Regions from separate parts of the Hymenobacter weizhouensis genome, predicted to be linked through region 3. Evidence: riboswitches for the same ligand, from Rfam matches in the RefSeq annotation. Region 3 holds a riboswitch; each other region holds the start of a gene.
The links. A riboswitch is a leader RNA that binds a small molecule or an ion and turns the genes downstream of it on or off. The one in region 3 is predicted to bind S-adenosylmethionine.

Region 1 (5,083 bases), 2.2 Mb from region 3:
CGCCCCCGCCCGATGTGGTGGGAGTCCATGGCTTTGGACAGGGTTACGTAGGCGTAGGCATTGAAGCGGTTGACAAGCTTCTGGCCCTGGTAGCGCTGGTAGGAGCTGGCCCGGAAGTCGTCGAGGGCTTCCTGGTCGGGGTGGGTTTGGGTGCGCTGATAGGCATCGTAGCTGCGGTAGCTGAGCAGGGCCACGGCGCGGGCCGCTTGTAGGCCCGCCACGCCGCCTTCGGGCGTGGCGGCGTGGTAGGTGGGGTCGGCGAAGATGGCCAGGCGCTGGGCCTCGTTGAAGGCAATGCCCCAGGCCGAGTGCCGGGCGTTGGTGGCCAGCAGCACCAGGTTTTCGATAAGCTGGGGCCGCTGCACGGCCCACTCCAGCGCCTGCTGCCCACCCAGGGAGCCCCCAATCAGGGTGTGGATGCGCGGCAGGGCCAGGTGTTCCCGCAGGGCCTCATGCACGGCCACCATGTCGCGCACCGTCACCAGCGGAAACTGCTGAAACAGCGGCTGCTCGGTAGTCGGGTCGGGTGTGAGCGGGCCGGTAGTGCCGTAGCAGGAGCCCAGCACATTGGCACACACGATAAAGCACTCCTCAGGGTCGAAGTGGCAGCCCGCCCCAAACAGGCCCGGCCACCAGCTGAGCACGTCGGCGTTGGCCGTGAGGGCGTGGCACACCCACACCACATTGTCGCGGGCCGGGTTGAGCTGGCCGAAGGTGTGGTAGGCCACGGCCACGTGCGGCAGCACGGCCCCGCCTTCCAGGCGCAGCGGCCGGGGCAGGAGGAACAGGTGCGGTTCTTCTAAGGACATGGTGTGATGATGAGCCCCTTGGCGGCTCTAGCTCTAGTCGCCTCACCCCCAACCCCCTGTCCGAAAAAGGAGAGGGGACTCTAACTCTAGCTTTTAGCTTTAGGATAAGCTCTAGATGGTTGGGTATGAGGAAACTGGAAGAAGTAGCAGGATGAAAAAACAGAATGGAGTCGGATAGAACTGATAAGGGCCGGGCAGCCAGAACATCGTCTCACTTCTCACCTCTCACTGTCTCAGGTCTAACCAAAAGCCTGCGGGCGGAGCCAGGTGGCTCCGCCCCGGCTGTGGGCGGGTGGTGGGGTTACCAGGCTTCCTCTCTCACAAAAGCCTGGGCACCACCCGCGCGCCGCGGTGCTGGAAGCTGCGGCCGGGCAGCCTCTCTCCAAACCGCCCGGCCTCTCAACCCCCTGGTATTAGACTTCCAGCGTGGCGGCGTGTTCGATTTCGGGTTGGGGCAGCAGGGTGCTGCCGCTGTCGGCGTCCGGGGTGGCGGCGTCGCGCACCGCGTCGAAGGCTTGTTGCAGGTCAGCCCGGATGTCGTCGAAGTGCTCGATGCCCACCGACAGGCGCAGCAGGGTCGGTGTGACGCCGGCCGCGCGCTGCTCCTCCTCGCTCAGCTGCTGGTGGGTGGTAGCCGAAGGCTGGATGATAAGCGTTTTGGCGTCGCCCACGTTGGCCAAGTGGCTCACCAGCTTGAGGTTGTCGATGAACTGCGTGGCCGTGTCTTTGGTGCCGCGGATGGCGAAGGTGAGCACCCCGCCGTAGCCGCGCTTCAGGTATTTCTGCGCCAGGGCGTAGTAGGGGCTGCTCGGCAGGCCAGGGTAGTTCACGGCTTCCACCTGCGGGTGCTGCTCCAGCCAGGTGGCAATGCGCAGGGCGTTTTCCACGGTGCGCTCCACGCGCAGGCTCAGGGTTTCGAGGCCTTGCAGGAGCAGGAAGGAGTTGAACGGGCTCTGCGAGGGGCCGAAGTCGCGCAGGCCTTCCACCCGGGCCCGGATGATGAAGGCAATGTTGCCGAAGGGGCCGTTCTTGCCGAATACGTCGTTGAACACCAGCCCGTGGTAACCCTCCGAAGGCTCCGTAAACTGCGGATACTTGCCGTTGCCGAAGTCGTAGGTACCGCCGTCCACAATCACCCCGCCAATGCTCGTGCCGTGCCCGCCAATCCACTTCGTAGCCGATTCTACCACGATGTGGGCGCCGTGCTCCAGGGGCCGAAACAGGTAGCCGCCCGCCCCGAAGGTGTTGTCCACAATCAGCGGCAGGTCGTGCTTTTCGGCAATGGCGGCAATCCGCTCAAAGTCCGGAATGCTGAAGCTAGGGTTGCCAATGGTTTCCAGGTAGATAGCCTTGGTATTATGGTCGATGTGCTGCTCGAAGCTCTCGGGCCGGTCCCCGTCGGCGAAGCGCACCTCAATGCCCAGGCGCTTGAAGGCCACTTTGAACTGGTTGTAGGTGCCGCCGTACAGGTGGGCCGTGCTCACGAAATTGTCGCCGGCTTGCAGGATGTTGTTCAGGGCAATGAACTGCGCTGCCTGCCCCGACGACACGGCCAAGGCTGCCACGCCGCCTTCCAGAGCTGCCACCCGCTGCTCAAACACGTCGGTGGTGGGGTTCATCAGGCGGGTGTAGATGTTGCCGAACTCCTTAAGGGCAAACAGGTTGGCCCCATGCTCGGCGTTCTTGAACACGTAGCTGGTGGTCTGGTGAATGGGCACGGCGCGCGAACCAGTTACGGGGTCGGGCTGCTGGCCGGCGTGGAGTTGCAGGGTTTCGAAGTGGAGGCTTTGCGTGGACATACGGGTGCTGATGTTGAGAAGGTTGACGGGAAAAAAGGAGGGAGTGAGCGACGAGCTGAAAGGCCACGCTGAGCGTGGCGGGAGCCGCACCGGAGCCTGCCAGAAAACCTGGCGATAAGGGCTAGCAGGGTGCGGGAGAGCCTAGCGGAGGCCACGGAGGCACCGCCGGGTAGAGCTGGAAGAGGGGAGGAGCGCCGAAGAGCCTTAGGCTAGCAACAGCAACAACAAGCGCCGCAACAGCAGCGCATTCGCATTCGGGAGGTAGTGCGGGCCGCAGGGGGCACAACGCAAAAACCCGTTGGCTGAGCGGCGCGCAGAGCAGCCGGAGCAAACGGGAACAGGTAATCGAAGGCGAAGGAGTTTTCCATGGTACTCGGCTTATATGTCCCGCCGGCCGGAGCCGGAGCGGGCAGGAATTGGCACCTTTCGCGCGGTCGAAGGTTGCCAGCGGGTCACGGAGCCTGTTCTCTCGCCGCTTCTGTATAAATCCTCAAACAAACTGCCCCGCCGCGAGCGGGGGAGTACCGGTGTGGTGATGCAAATGTATACCCGAAAAGGATAAGTGCAAGCAGTCAGCAAAATTTTTTGTTGGACCGGTATGGCGCCCCAGATTCCCGAGGGGTTTGTGGTACCACTATCGTTGCTGACTCCTGCACGCTTAAATAAGTCGTTCAATGATAGTGACATCACGATTAAGAAAGTCGTGGCATCACCCCGGCCCAACAAAAAAAGCCGCCCAGTATGAGCGGCTTTTTCAGAATAGATAAACCAGCAAGCTTACAGCTTGGGTAGCGTCAGGACCTGGCCTACTTCAATGTGGTCGGGGTTGGAGCCGATGATGCTTTTATTGGCATCGTAGATCTGGTGCCACTTGCTGGCGTCGCCGTAGTGGTTTTTGGCAATTTTCGACAGCGAGTCGCCGCTTACCACGGTGTACTTTTCGCCTTGGGCCGCGGCAGCCGGCTGGGCGGCGTTGGCATTGCCGAAGAAATCGGTGGCGCCGCCGGCCGGCTTGGGTTGGTTGGCGGGCTGAACCGGTTGTTTTTCGCCTTTATCCGAGAGGAAGTCAAACAGTCCCATGATGGTGCAATGAGTTAGGAGTGGGAGGGGAAGGCCGTAGGGCATCTGGCTGATGGTCACGGCGTCAGGGCCTCTTACGCCAGCCACGGCAATAGGTTATAGGAGCCAAAATTCTGAGTGAGGAGCTTAACATCTTGCCAAAAGGCCGCGTAAGAGGCGCAAGCCGGCCGCAGCCCAGGGCTGAATGACCGGCATCCTCTTCACTCTCCTAACCCCCAACTCTCGCATCTCATGAAAACGATTTCTGCTCCGTTTCGCTACCTGGCCAGCCTACTGGTACTGCTCTCCCTGTTTGCCGCCTCGTGCAGCAGCAAAGAAGGCAAGGTGGAAGGCGTCAACATGCTCTACGGCAAAGACAGCAAAACCTGGAAAACCGACAAGGAGCTGGACGCTACCGGCGACAAAGTGAAGCAGACCGACTCGGAAGAAGACGAACGGGTGACGTTCTTCGCCAACGGCCAGTACAACATGAGCTCCAACGCCGGCGCCGTAAGCGGCAAGTACACCTTCGACCAGGCCGGCAAGAAAATTACGATGACTCCCAACGGCGCTACCAACGCCAACGTTTTTGATGTGGTAACGCTGACCGACGACAAGCTGACCCTGAAAGGCACCGACGGCTCGGAGCTACGCCTCGAAACCGAATAACACAGACGGAAAACCCAGTCCAAAAAACACGAAAAAGCCCTGCTGCCAGCCGCAGCGGGGCCTTTTTTGTGGGAGGCCATAAAGGACCGGAGCTACTACGCTGACCTTCGGCCGGAATCATCGTACCACTAAAAGGCTCCGGTCTGGGCTAAGCTAGCAGGTTGGTTGAACGAGGTAGAGACGCAAGATTTTGCGTCTTCCTGCGTGCGTTTTGTCCAACGAGGAGACGCAAAATCTTGCGTCTCTACTTCGCTCCAACGTTGCAAAAACAGCTCCTCAACCTTGTTCTGACACCAGGACTTGCCACCTGACCTAACGTGAAGGCTGCCGGGCTGCGAGGCCGCGCAGCACTGGCTTATCGGCCTCGGTAGGGTGCCATGCTGTGCAGGATGGACGTGAGCAGGGCCTCGTGGGTGAAGAAAGCGTCGGGTGGGGCTGAGACGTAGATGAGCAGCACGTGGCCCTGATGAGTGGCAGCCATGGCGTCGTAGCGCAGGGCCCGGCCTTGCAAGGTACCCATACCCGTGGTTTCCAGAAACTTAATGCCGTTGTAGGAAGTAGCGTACTGCTTGTTGACGGGAACACCAAACTGTTCGGTGAGGTGAAACAAGGCCTGTGCCGGCGTCATGCGGGCCGCAGCCCCTTGCAGCTTGCCGATGTACAGGAGCAGGCTTTGGTCGGGGCTGAGGTGGGTGAGGGCCAGGGTGGTGTCGGTGGCCTGACGTACCTGCTGCCAGTTGCTGGGCA
Region 2 (5,083 bases), 2.2 Mb from region 3:
TGCGGGAGCTGGAAGACGCCGGCCTGGTCCACCGCCGCATCTACGCCGAGGTGCCGCCCCGCGTCGAGTACTCGCTCACGCCCCACGGCCTCACCCTGCGCCCCGTGCTAACCTCCCTCCGCGACTGGGGACAGCTGCATCAGCAGGTGCTGGGTGAGCCCACCGCCCCCACGCCCTGCGCGGTAGCCGAAATACCGGCAGTTGCCGAGCCGGCAGAGGTGTAGCCCCATTTGGCATTACTTCCACGGTGTACCATCGCAGCTCGGAGGTCCCTCTAGGCTGCGGAGCTGATCTAGCACTGTAGCATACAAGTTCTTGGCCGCCTGGCTACTGCACCACCACTTCCACGCGGCGGTTGCGGGGGCGCTGCTGCGGGTCGCGGTTGTCGGCCACGGGGCGGGTGCCGCCGTAGCCGCGGGCCGTGAGGCGCACCGAGTCGATGCCCTGCCCGATGAGGTAGCGGCGCACCACGCGGGCCCGCTGCTCGGAGAGGCGCAGGTTCAGGCGCGGCTCCCCCACGTTGTCGGTGTGGCCAGCTATTTCCAGGCGCAACTGGGGTTGCGCGGTCAGGGTGCGGGCCAGGGCGTCGAGCACGGGCCGTGACGCCGGCAGCAGGGAGGCGGTGCTCTGGGTGAAGTAGAGGTTAGGCAGCGTCACGGCGGCCCCGCGGCTCAGAGCACTCAGGTCAGGCAGCATGGTATCGGGCACCACGGGTGCGGGGCGCGGCCCCGTGACCACCGGACGCGGCCGAGCGGCCGGCTGGAGCCTCGCGGGCGGAGCCGGCCGGGGAGTTCTGGCGGCCACGGCTGGCTTGGGAGGCAAGGCCAGTCGGCTCGGCCGCACCGGCTGAGCAGCTGCTACGGGTGGCTCGGGCAGGGGCCGCGGCAGCTCGGGGTACAGCAGCTGCTGGGGCACCACGGTGAGGCGCCGCCCCTTGGCCGCCGCAAACGCCTGTTCCAGCGTGGTAGGCCGGCCCAGCTCCGCCGGCCGCGCCCACGACAGCACTGCCCGCGACACGCGGCCCCGCACGTTTTTATAGGCCACATCAACCGCGTACAACTTGCCGGCCTCGTAGTACTGCGCCACATCCACGGGAATTACGCCGTTGTTGGGGCCGAAGAACTCCGGTTCATACTTCTCCATGCTCAGGATGTCCTCGCCGGCAAGGCGGACGTCGTGGGCGTCGTCCCACTCGGTGTGCAGCACGTACACGCCCGTTTCGGGGGCCCGCACGTAGCCGGTGTAGCGCACCGAGAAGCCCTGGCCCGGCACGCCGGGGGCGGGCGGCGCCCCCTGCCACGTGGCACTCAGCACCGGCTCTACGCGGCTGTGCACGGCCGGGCCCCGCACCGAACCCGCGTAGTAGGTGGCCCGTAGCCCGATGCCGGCCGGCAGCTTGCCCGCCACCGCCACGCCCGCGCTGGGCTTCACGGGAGTGCGGGTGGTAGCTTCCGCCCGGCTCGCAGGCGGCCCCGCCACAATGCCAACAGTGCCGCCCGACGCGGGAGGCGTCGACTTAGGCGGCCCCAGAGGTGTGGCGGTGGTAGGCAGGGCTACGGTGAAGTGGCGGGCTGCAATGGCCTCCGGAGCAGCTTTGGGGGCGGAAGGCCGGGTCCAGCCCAAAAAGGCGCGAGTGTGGCGGCTGCCCTGAAAATACTCTACCCGCACCGAGTAGTAGCGGCCGGCGGTGAGGCGCATAGGCGCCGAGGCACTCATGGTAGGCTGGTAGCGCCACTCATTCAGCACCTGCCGGCCCCCAATCCAGACCCGCATGCCGTCGTCCACAGTGAGGTGGAAGGTGTAGGTGCCGGTTTCCGGGGCGAGCAGCCAGCCAGTCCAGCGCACTGAAAACGACTCGGGCGGCAGGCCGGGGCCGGGCGCGTCGAAGTCCCAGTTGAAGTCGATGGCCGGGTCGGTGCGGGTCAGCACGCGCCGCTCAAAGTTTTCGCCAGCGTAATAGGTGCCGCGCAGGCCGGTAGCGGGTTTCAGCGGGATTTGGGCTTGGGCTTGAGCACGGAGAGCGAAGGCCAGCAGCAACAGCCCTAGCCAGCAGCAGCGCAGATACGAACGGTTCATATAGCAGAAATAAGATAAAGCGGTTTACACAGTCGTCCAGAGCGCATCAGGCCGTCATGCTTCATCTGGCGTCCGCCCCGCGAAGCATCTCTACTGCTTCGTTGAACGATTGAGTTAGCCAGCGGTAGAGATGCTTCGACTCCGCCTCCGGCTGCGCGGACGCCAGATGGAGCATGACGGTTAGCCTCTAGCGTCGGCAGCAGCAGGACGATTTATCAACTGTATACACCGCCTCGATACATGCTGCGGCAAACCTAGCAACTTCAGGTGAAATTGGATTCCGGGTTGCTGTGCCGTATCTTCGCCCTGTTACTTATCCAGAAAGACCGAGGGATTGGGCCCGATGACGTCTTAGCAACCTGCAACACAACAAGGTGCTAACTCCCATTTCAGCTTCCTTCTGAAGCCGAAAGAAGATAAGTACGGAACCGGCGCTTCCCGCGCGGCTCTTTCTGGATAGGCACTTTTTCGCTGCCGTTTTTCTTAGAAGAGCCGATATGCCAACCCTCGCCGCTTCCGCCACCGCCTCGCCCCTGCACGACATTCTGCGCCAGCGCCTGCTGATTCTGGACGGCGCCATGGGCACCATGATTCAGCGCTACACGCTGGAGGAGGCCGATTTTCGGGGTACGCGCTTCGCGGAGCATCCCAAGCCCCTGCGCGGCAACAACGACCTGCTCAGCCTCACCCGCCCCGACATCATCCGCCAGATTCACGCCGACTACTTTGAAGCCGGCGCCGACATGGTGGAAACCAACACTTTCAGCGGCACCACCATTGCCCAGGCTGATTATGGGCTGGAAGACATTGTCTATGAGCTGAATTACGAGTCGGCGCGCCTGGCGCGCGAGGTGGCCGACGAGTTTACGGCCCGCACCCCCGACAAGCCCCGCTTCGTAGCCGGGGCCATTGGGCCCACCAACCGCACGGCCTCCCTTTCGCCCGACGTCAACCGCCCCGGCTTCCGGGCCGTAACCTTCGATGAGCTGGCCACCGCCTACCACGAGCAGGTGCGCGGCCTCGTAGACGGCGGCTCCGACGCCCTGCTCATCGAAACCATCTTCGACACGCTGAACGCCAAGGCCGCGCTGTACGCCGTGCAGCAGTTCTTCGACGAAGGCGGCCGGCCGGTGCCGGTCATGATTTCGGGCACCATCACCGACGCCTCCGGCCGCACGCTCTCCGGCCAGACGGTAGAGGCCTTCTGGAATTCCATTCGCCACCTGCCCCTGCTCAGCGTGGGCCTCAACTGCGCCCTCGGCGCCGACCAGCTCAAGGTCTACATCAAAGAGCTAAGCCGCCTGGCCGACGTGCACATTTCGGCCTACCCCAACGCCGGCCTGCCTAACGCCTTCGGCGGCTACGACGAGTCGGCCCAGGAATTCGCCGCCGTAGTGGAAGGCTACCTCAAAGACGGCCTCGTGACGGTGGTGGGCGGCTGCTGCGGCACCACGCCCCAGCACATTGCGGAACTGAGCCGACTGGCGGAGCGGTACAGACCCAGGACATTGGCCTCACGGGTAGCCTCACCCCCTAGCCCCCTCTCCTTCAGAGAGGAGGGACTAGTTCTAGAATCTAGCTCTAGCAAACTAGAAACTAGTCCCCCCTCTCTGAAGGAGAGGGGGCTAGGGGGTGAGGCTACCCGTCTCGCCGGCCTTGAGCCGTTCAACATTACCCCCAACAGCTTGTTTGTTAACGTGGGCGAGCGGTGCAACGTGACGGGCAGCCGGGCGTTTGCGCGGCTCGTCCGGACCGGCAACTACGAGGCGGCCCTGCAAGTGGCCCGCGACCAGGTGGAGGGCGGCGCCCAGGTGCTCGACGTGAACATGGACGAAGGCATGCTCGACTCGGAGCAGGCCATGACGACGTTTCTGCACCTGATTGCCTCGGAGCCCGACATTGCCCGCGTGCCCATCATGCTCGACTCCTCGAAGTGGAGCGTGCTGGAAGCCGGCCTCAAGTGCGTGCAGGGCAAGAGCATCGTCAACTCGATTTCCCTGAAAGAAGGCGAAGAAGCCTTCAAAGAACACGCCCACAAAGTGCGCCAGTACGGGGCCGCCGTGGTGGTCATGGCCTTCGACGAAACCGGCCAGGCGGATACGTTTGAGCGGAAAATCGAGGTGTGCAAACGGTCGTATGACATCCTGGTGAATGAAGTCGGCTTCCCGGCCGAGGACATCATCTTCGACCCCAACATCCTCACCGTGGGCACCGGCATCGAGGAGCACCGCGGCTATGCCCTGGACTTTATCGAAGCCGTGCGCTGGATCAAGCAGAACCTGCCCGGCGCCCTCACCAGCGGGGGCATCAGCAACATCAGCTTCTCGTTCCGCGGCAACGACGTGGTGCGCGAGGCCATGCACTCGGCCTTCCTCTACCACGCCATCCGGGCCGGCCTCGACATGGGCATCGTGAACCCCGGCCAGCTGGCCGTGTACGATGAGGTGCCCCAGGACCTGCTGGAGCTGGTGGAAGACGTGCTCCTCAACCGCCGCCCCGACGCCACCGAGCGGCTCGTGGACTTCGCCGAAACCGTGAAGCAGAAGGACAAGGTGGAGGTAGTAGCCGACGCCTGGCGCAGTCTACCGGTGGCCGAGCGTTTGCAACACGCTTTGGTGAAGGGCATTACGGAGTTTATCGAGGAAGACACCGAGGAGGTACGCCGCCAGGTGGGCCGCCCGCTCGACGTGATTGAGGGGCCATTGATGGCGGGCATGAACGTGGTGGGTGACCTGTTTGGGGCGGGCAAGATGTTTTTGCCCCAGGTGGTGAAGTCGGCGCGGGTGATGAAGAAGGCGGTGGCCTACCTGGAGCCTTATCTGCAAGCTGAAAAGGAAGGCTCCGAGCGGCAGACGGCCGGCAAAATCCTGCTGGCCACGGTGAAGGGCGATGTGCACGACATCGGCAAGAACATCGTGGGCGTGGTGCTGGCCTGCAACAACTTCGACATCGTGGACCTGGGCGTGATGGTGCCGCTGGACCGGATTCTGGACGAAGCGCAGAAGCA
Region 3 (5,083 bases):
CTCCTCCTCGCTGCTGACGGGCACCAGCGAGTCGCCGCGGCTCACGTCCACATCGTCGCGCAGCCGGATGACCACGGCCTGCGGGGCCACGGCCGTTTCTACTTCCTGCTGGTTTACTTCCAAGGCTTCAATCTCCGACTCCAGGCCCGAGGGCAGCACCCGCACGCGCTGGCCGCGGCGGTACTGCCCGCTCAGCACCTGGCCGGCGTAGCCGCGGTAGTCGGGCAGCTCGGCAGTCTGGGGCCGGATGACGTACTGCACCTGAAAGCGGGAAGCGGCGGCCGTTTCGGAGGCGCCGGGCACGCGTTCCAGGTGCTCCAGCAGGCTGGGGCCGGTGTACCAGGGCAGCTGGGCCGACTTCTTCACCACGTTGTCGCCGAGCAAGGCGCTGAGCGGAATGGCCGTGGCGGCGGGCAGGTGGAAGTGGGTGGTGAGGGCGGCGTAGTCGGTGGCAATGCGGGCGAAAACGGCCTCGTCGTAGCCTACCAGGTCCATCTTGTTCACGGCCAGCACGAAGTGCCGAATGCCCAGCAGAGCGGCAATCAGGGTATGGCGGCGAGTTTGCTCAACTACGCCCTGGCGGGCATCCACCAGCACAATGGCCAGGTCGGCGTTGCTGGCGCCCGTCACCATGTTGCGGGTGTACTGCACGTGGCCGGGCGCGTCGGTGATGATGAACTTGCGGCGCGGCGTGGTGAAGTACTTGTAAGCCACGTCGATAGTAATGCCCTGCTCCCGCTCGGCCCGCAGCCCATCGGTCAGCAAGGCCAGATCCACGGTGCCGCCCGACGCCTGCCGCTTCTCCAGGGCCGCCAGCACGTCCAGCGACACCGACTCAGAATCGTACAGCAGCCGCCCAATCAGCGTGCTTTTGCCGTCGTCCACGCTGCCGCAAGTGATAAATCGAAGTAAGTCCATTTCGGAGAGGTGAGAAGGTAGAGGTGAAAAGTGAGATGGACGGTGAAGAATATGAGGGTGTAGTTAGGAATACTGATGAGGAAAGGGCAAGCCAAAAACTCTCACTTCTCACCTCTCATATCTCACTTCTAAATCAGAAATACCCGTTGCGCTTCCGGTCTTCCATGCCGGCTTCGGAGATGGTGTCGTCGAGGCGGGTGGCGCCCCGCTCACTTACCTTGGCCAGCAGCAGGTCCTGGATGATGTCTTCGACGGTGGCGGCCGAGCTTTCCACGGCGGCCGTGCAGGTAGAGTCGCCCACGGTGCGGAAGCGCACCTGCCGGGTCACAATTTCGTCGTCCTCGTCGAGGCGCAGGTGCTCGGTGAGGCCCAGCAGCTGGCCCGAGGGCAGCACCACGCAGCGCCGCTCGTGGCCGAAGTAGATGTCAGGCAAGGCAATGTTTTCGCGCTGGATGTAGCGCCACACGTCCAGCTCGGTCCAGTTCGAGATGGGGAATACGCGCACGTTTTCGCCCTTCTGAATGCGGCCGTTGTAGATGTTCCACAGCTCGGGGCGCTGGCGCTTGGGGTCCCACTGCCCAAACTCGTCGCGCACGGAGAAGATGCGCTCCTTGGCGCGGGCCTTTTCCTCGTCGCGGCGGGCCCCGCCGATGCAGGCGTCAAACTCAAACTCCTCGATGGTTTCGAGCAGGGTGTAGGTCTGCAAGGGGTTGCGACTGGGGTACTTGCCGCCCGGCTCGCGCAGGCGCTGGCGCCGGATGGTGTCCTCGACGCGGCGCACAATCAGCCACTCGCCCAGGCGGGCGGCCAGCTCGTCGCGGTAAGCCAGCACCTCGGGGAAGTTGTGGCCGGTATCCACGTGCACCAGCGGAAACGGAAAGCGGCCGGGCCGGAAGGCCTTTTCGGCCAGGCGGGTGAGCACAATAGAGTCTTTGCCGCCCGAAAACAGCAGGGCAGGCCGCTCAAACTGCCCGGCTACTTCGCGCAGAATGTGAATGGCTTCGGCTTCAAGCCGGTCGAGATAATCAAATTGAGTCATGTAGAACACGCTTTAGCTTGTTCGGCGCCAGGAGTTTCTGGCTGAAAAAAGCCCGGCCAGGCCGGAGAAATACTGTTTAGTGGTAACCGTCATGCTGAGCTTGTCGAAGCATCTCTACCTCTGGCTAACTCCTGACGCTTGTTCAACGAAGCGGGAGAGATGCTTCGACTTCGCCTCCGGCTGCGCTCAGCATGACGTTCTGCATGCTGCGGCTTTCAACCGGAAGCAGGCACCGGCTCCACCACCGGGTCGGGGCCGTTGTGCGTGGCGTGCAGGCCGCATTCCTTGGCCGACAGGTCTTCCCACCACCAGCGCCCGGCCCGGAAGTCCTCGCCCGGCCGGATGGCACGGGTGCAGGGCGCACACCCTATGCTCACAAAACCCTGCTGGTGCAGCGGATTGACGGGCACGCCATGCTCCTGCACGAAAGCCAGGGCCTGCTCCCAGGTCCAGTCGAACAGCGGATGAATCTTAATGAGGTTATGCGCCGCGTCCCACTCCACCGGCTCCATGGTCTGCCGGTTCTGCGACTGTTCGGCCCGAATGCCGGTTACCCAGGCCGGGCGGCCCGCCAGGGCTCGGTTCAGTGGTTCCACCTTGCGGATGTGGCAGCACTCCTTGCGGTTTTCCACGCTGTTGTAAAAGGAATTGGGGCCTTTGCTGAGCAGCAGGCTTTCCACGGCCTCTTGCTGCGGGAAGTACACCTGAATGGACTTGCCGTACTTGAGCAGCGTCTTATTCCAGGTGGCGTAGGTTTCCTGAAAATTACGGCCCGTGTCGAGGGTGAATACCTCGATGGGCAGGTCGTGGGCGAAAATCAGGTGGCTGAGTATCTGGTCTTCCAGCCCGAAGGAAGTGGAAAACACCGCCTGCCCCGGATACCGCTCGGCCACGAGGCGCAGGCGGTCCAGAGCCGACGCCTGCGTGAGGCGGGGACGCAGCTCGTCCAGCAAGGCATGGACGGCCGGCGTAGCTTCTGCTACTGCGGACATAAACAAAGGGGGAGTGGAAGGCGCCACCAGGGGCGAGTTCCGGCCAGACATGGCCCCCGAAAGCTGAAATCGGCTGGGGCCGCGCACAGCGCGGCTACAACAGAAACAGCAGGGGCGAAAGGCGCGGGAGTGTGAACGGCCGGGCTACGCAGCTACGCGCACCAGCAGGCTTAGTATCAGCACACTACCAGCAAAAAAGAAGGAAAGCGGGGGCCCTAACAACAACACGCCATGCACAGCATACCACAACACCCATGCTGTACGGCGGGGGAGGTGACGAATGCGGGAGCAGCGGTGGTGTGAAAGGGTTTCACGGCGTTGTTGTTTTTATATGGTCAGGACTTGGCACCGTTGCAGAGCTTCCGCTGGTTGCCGGCGTTTCGTCGAGCCTGTCTCTCCACGCCTCTGTATAAAAACAATCCTTCAGTGGGGTAAAGAATTGGTGCCCTAAAGGTAGCAGCCAGAATTTTATACTTCCAAATTTTTAAATGAATAGTTACTGGCAGTAAGTTGTGTTAAAGATGATACACCGCTGTAAATCAGTGAAATGCTAGATACTAGGCGCCTAAAAGCCAAAACGCGCATACTTTGTTTGTGGCGGATTTTTGCTCTGCCCGCTGCGTCTTTAGCGGCACACGCGCGCCCATAGCTGCCGCAACAGGGCTGTGGCTTCGGGGGCGGCGTTGGTGGCTAGCACCAGCCCGGCGTACACGGCCGTCAGCACCGTGGAGCGCAGCAGCATGGTGAGCAGGGGCGAGGCCTGGGCCGGTACCAACCACGCCAGGAAGCCCGCGGTGGCGGCAATCAGCAGGATGAGCGGAATGCGCCAAGTGAAGGGCTGCATGCGGTAGCTGTGCCACACAAACCAGGTGCGGGCCAGGTTGATGCTGACCTGGGCTGCCACGGCCGCCACAGCCGCACCCATCAGGCCCAGGCGCGGAATCAGCACGGCGTTGAGCACCACGGTCAGCACGGCCAGGCAGGTATTGAAAATCAGGTCGAAGCGGTAGCGGGGCGAGGTGACGACGATGAGGCCGTTGACGCCGGTGATGCTGTCGAAGAGGCGGCTGCCGAGCAGGAGCAGGACCACAGTGGTGCCCTGGGCGTAGTCGGCCCGCATGAGCGAGTAGATAAAGTCCAGATTGAGGCCGATGCCCAGGGCCAGCAGGCAGCCCACCAGCGTGTTCAGGCGGGTAGTGCGGCGGTAGAAGTCGGCCATGCGGGGCAGGTCCTGCTGCTTCCAGTAGTCGGCCAGCAGCGGAAAGGCAATCTTGTTGAGGGAGCGGGCCGGAATAGCCAGCGCCGTGCTGATATAAAATGCCACCTGATAAATGCCGGCCGCCGCCAGATTTACCTGCGCCCCCACCATAAGCATGTCGATGTACATGATGATGGTGCCTGACAGGGAGCTGAGCAGGGTAAAAGCGCCCACGCTCAGCAGCTCCCGCACGGGCCGCACGGCCAGCACTTGCCGCGTGGGCCGCAGGTGCAGCTCCCCGATGGCCGCCACATAGCCCGTAAGCAGCAGCAGCAGCAGCCCGTTGGCCCCCACAAACCACAGCACGTACCCCCGAAACGACAGGTAGCCGCCCGCCAGCAGCAGGGCCCCGCTCACGATGAGCACCCGCAGCAGGATGTCCTGCACAAACGAGGAAAACGCCGTGTGAAACAGGGCTTTCAGGTAGGCATCCTGCAAGGAATACAGCAGCGTGAACAAGGCCAGCACGGCCCCCCAGGTGTAGAACGAACCCAGCAGCGCCGCATCGGTTTCATACAAGCTGAGAACCAGGGGCTCACCCAGAAAGTACAGGGCGGCTACCACCACGAAGCCCAGCAGGGGCACGGCCAGCAGGAAGGGCAGGAAGCCATGATGCCCAGCCTCCCGGCTGCGGAAGTAGGGAAAGAACCGAATGCCGACGCTGGCAAACCCAAACGCCGCCACCTGCGCAAACAGCGTGGCAATGGACGACAGCGTGCCCGTGAGACCCAGCTGCTGCGGCGTCAGAATGCGGGGCAAGACCAGGGCCGTGCTCACAAACCCCAGCCCCAGCCCCACATACGAAATAACCGTGTTGCGCAGCCCCTGCCGCTGAACGATACCCAAAAGGTGAATGAGTGAATGAGTGAATGAGTG

Region 1: linked by a shared signal. The riboswitch ahead of OIS53_RS17445 (O-acetylhomoserine aminocarboxypropyltransferase/cysteine synthase family protein) and the one ahead of OIS53_RS06655 (phosphoadenylyl-sulfate reductase) in region 3 are both predicted to bind S-adenosylmethionine.
Region 2: linked by a shared signal. The riboswitch ahead of metH (methionine synthase) and the one ahead of OIS53_RS06655 (phosphoadenylyl-sulfate reductase) in region 3 are both predicted to bind S-adenosylmethionine.

The regions. Positions count from the first base shown of each region.
Region 1 is NZ_CP110139.1:4,206,276-4,211,358, forward strand. Features, by position in the region: gene OIS53_RS17440 (homoserine O-acetyltransferase family protein) at 1-809, opposite strand, end outside; gene OIS53_RS17445 (O-acetylhomoserine aminocarboxypropyltransferase/cysteine synthase family protein) at 1,223-2,608, opposite strand; SAM riboswitch class I at 2,984-3,097, opposite strand; gene OIS53_RS17450 (LysM peptidoglycan-binding domain-containing protein) at 3,386-3,688, opposite strand; gene OIS53_RS17455 (lipocalin family protein) at 3,920-4,336, shown strand; gene OIS53_RS17460 (hypothetical protein) at 4,692-5,083, opposite strand, start outside.
Region 2 is NZ_CP110139.1:3,773,210-3,778,292, reverse strand. Features, by position in the region: gene OIS53_RS15795 (winged helix-turn-helix transcriptional regulator) at 1-224, shown strand, start outside; gene OIS53_RS15790 (PA14 domain-containing protein) at 328-2,076, opposite strand; SAM riboswitch class I at 2,387-2,499, shown strand; gene metH (methionine synthase) at 2,574-5,083, shown strand, end outside.
Region 3 is NZ_CP110139.1:1,607,421-1,612,503, reverse strand. Features, by position in the region: gene OIS53_RS06665 (sulfate adenylyltransferase subunit 1) at 1-918, opposite strand, end outside; gene cysD (sulfate adenylyltransferase subunit CysD) at 1,052-1,957, opposite strand; gene OIS53_RS06655 (phosphoadenylyl-sulfate reductase) at 2,173-2,949, opposite strand; SAM riboswitch class I at 3,274-3,365, opposite strand; gene OIS53_RS06650 (lipopolysaccharide biosynthesis protein) at 3,575-5,053, opposite strand.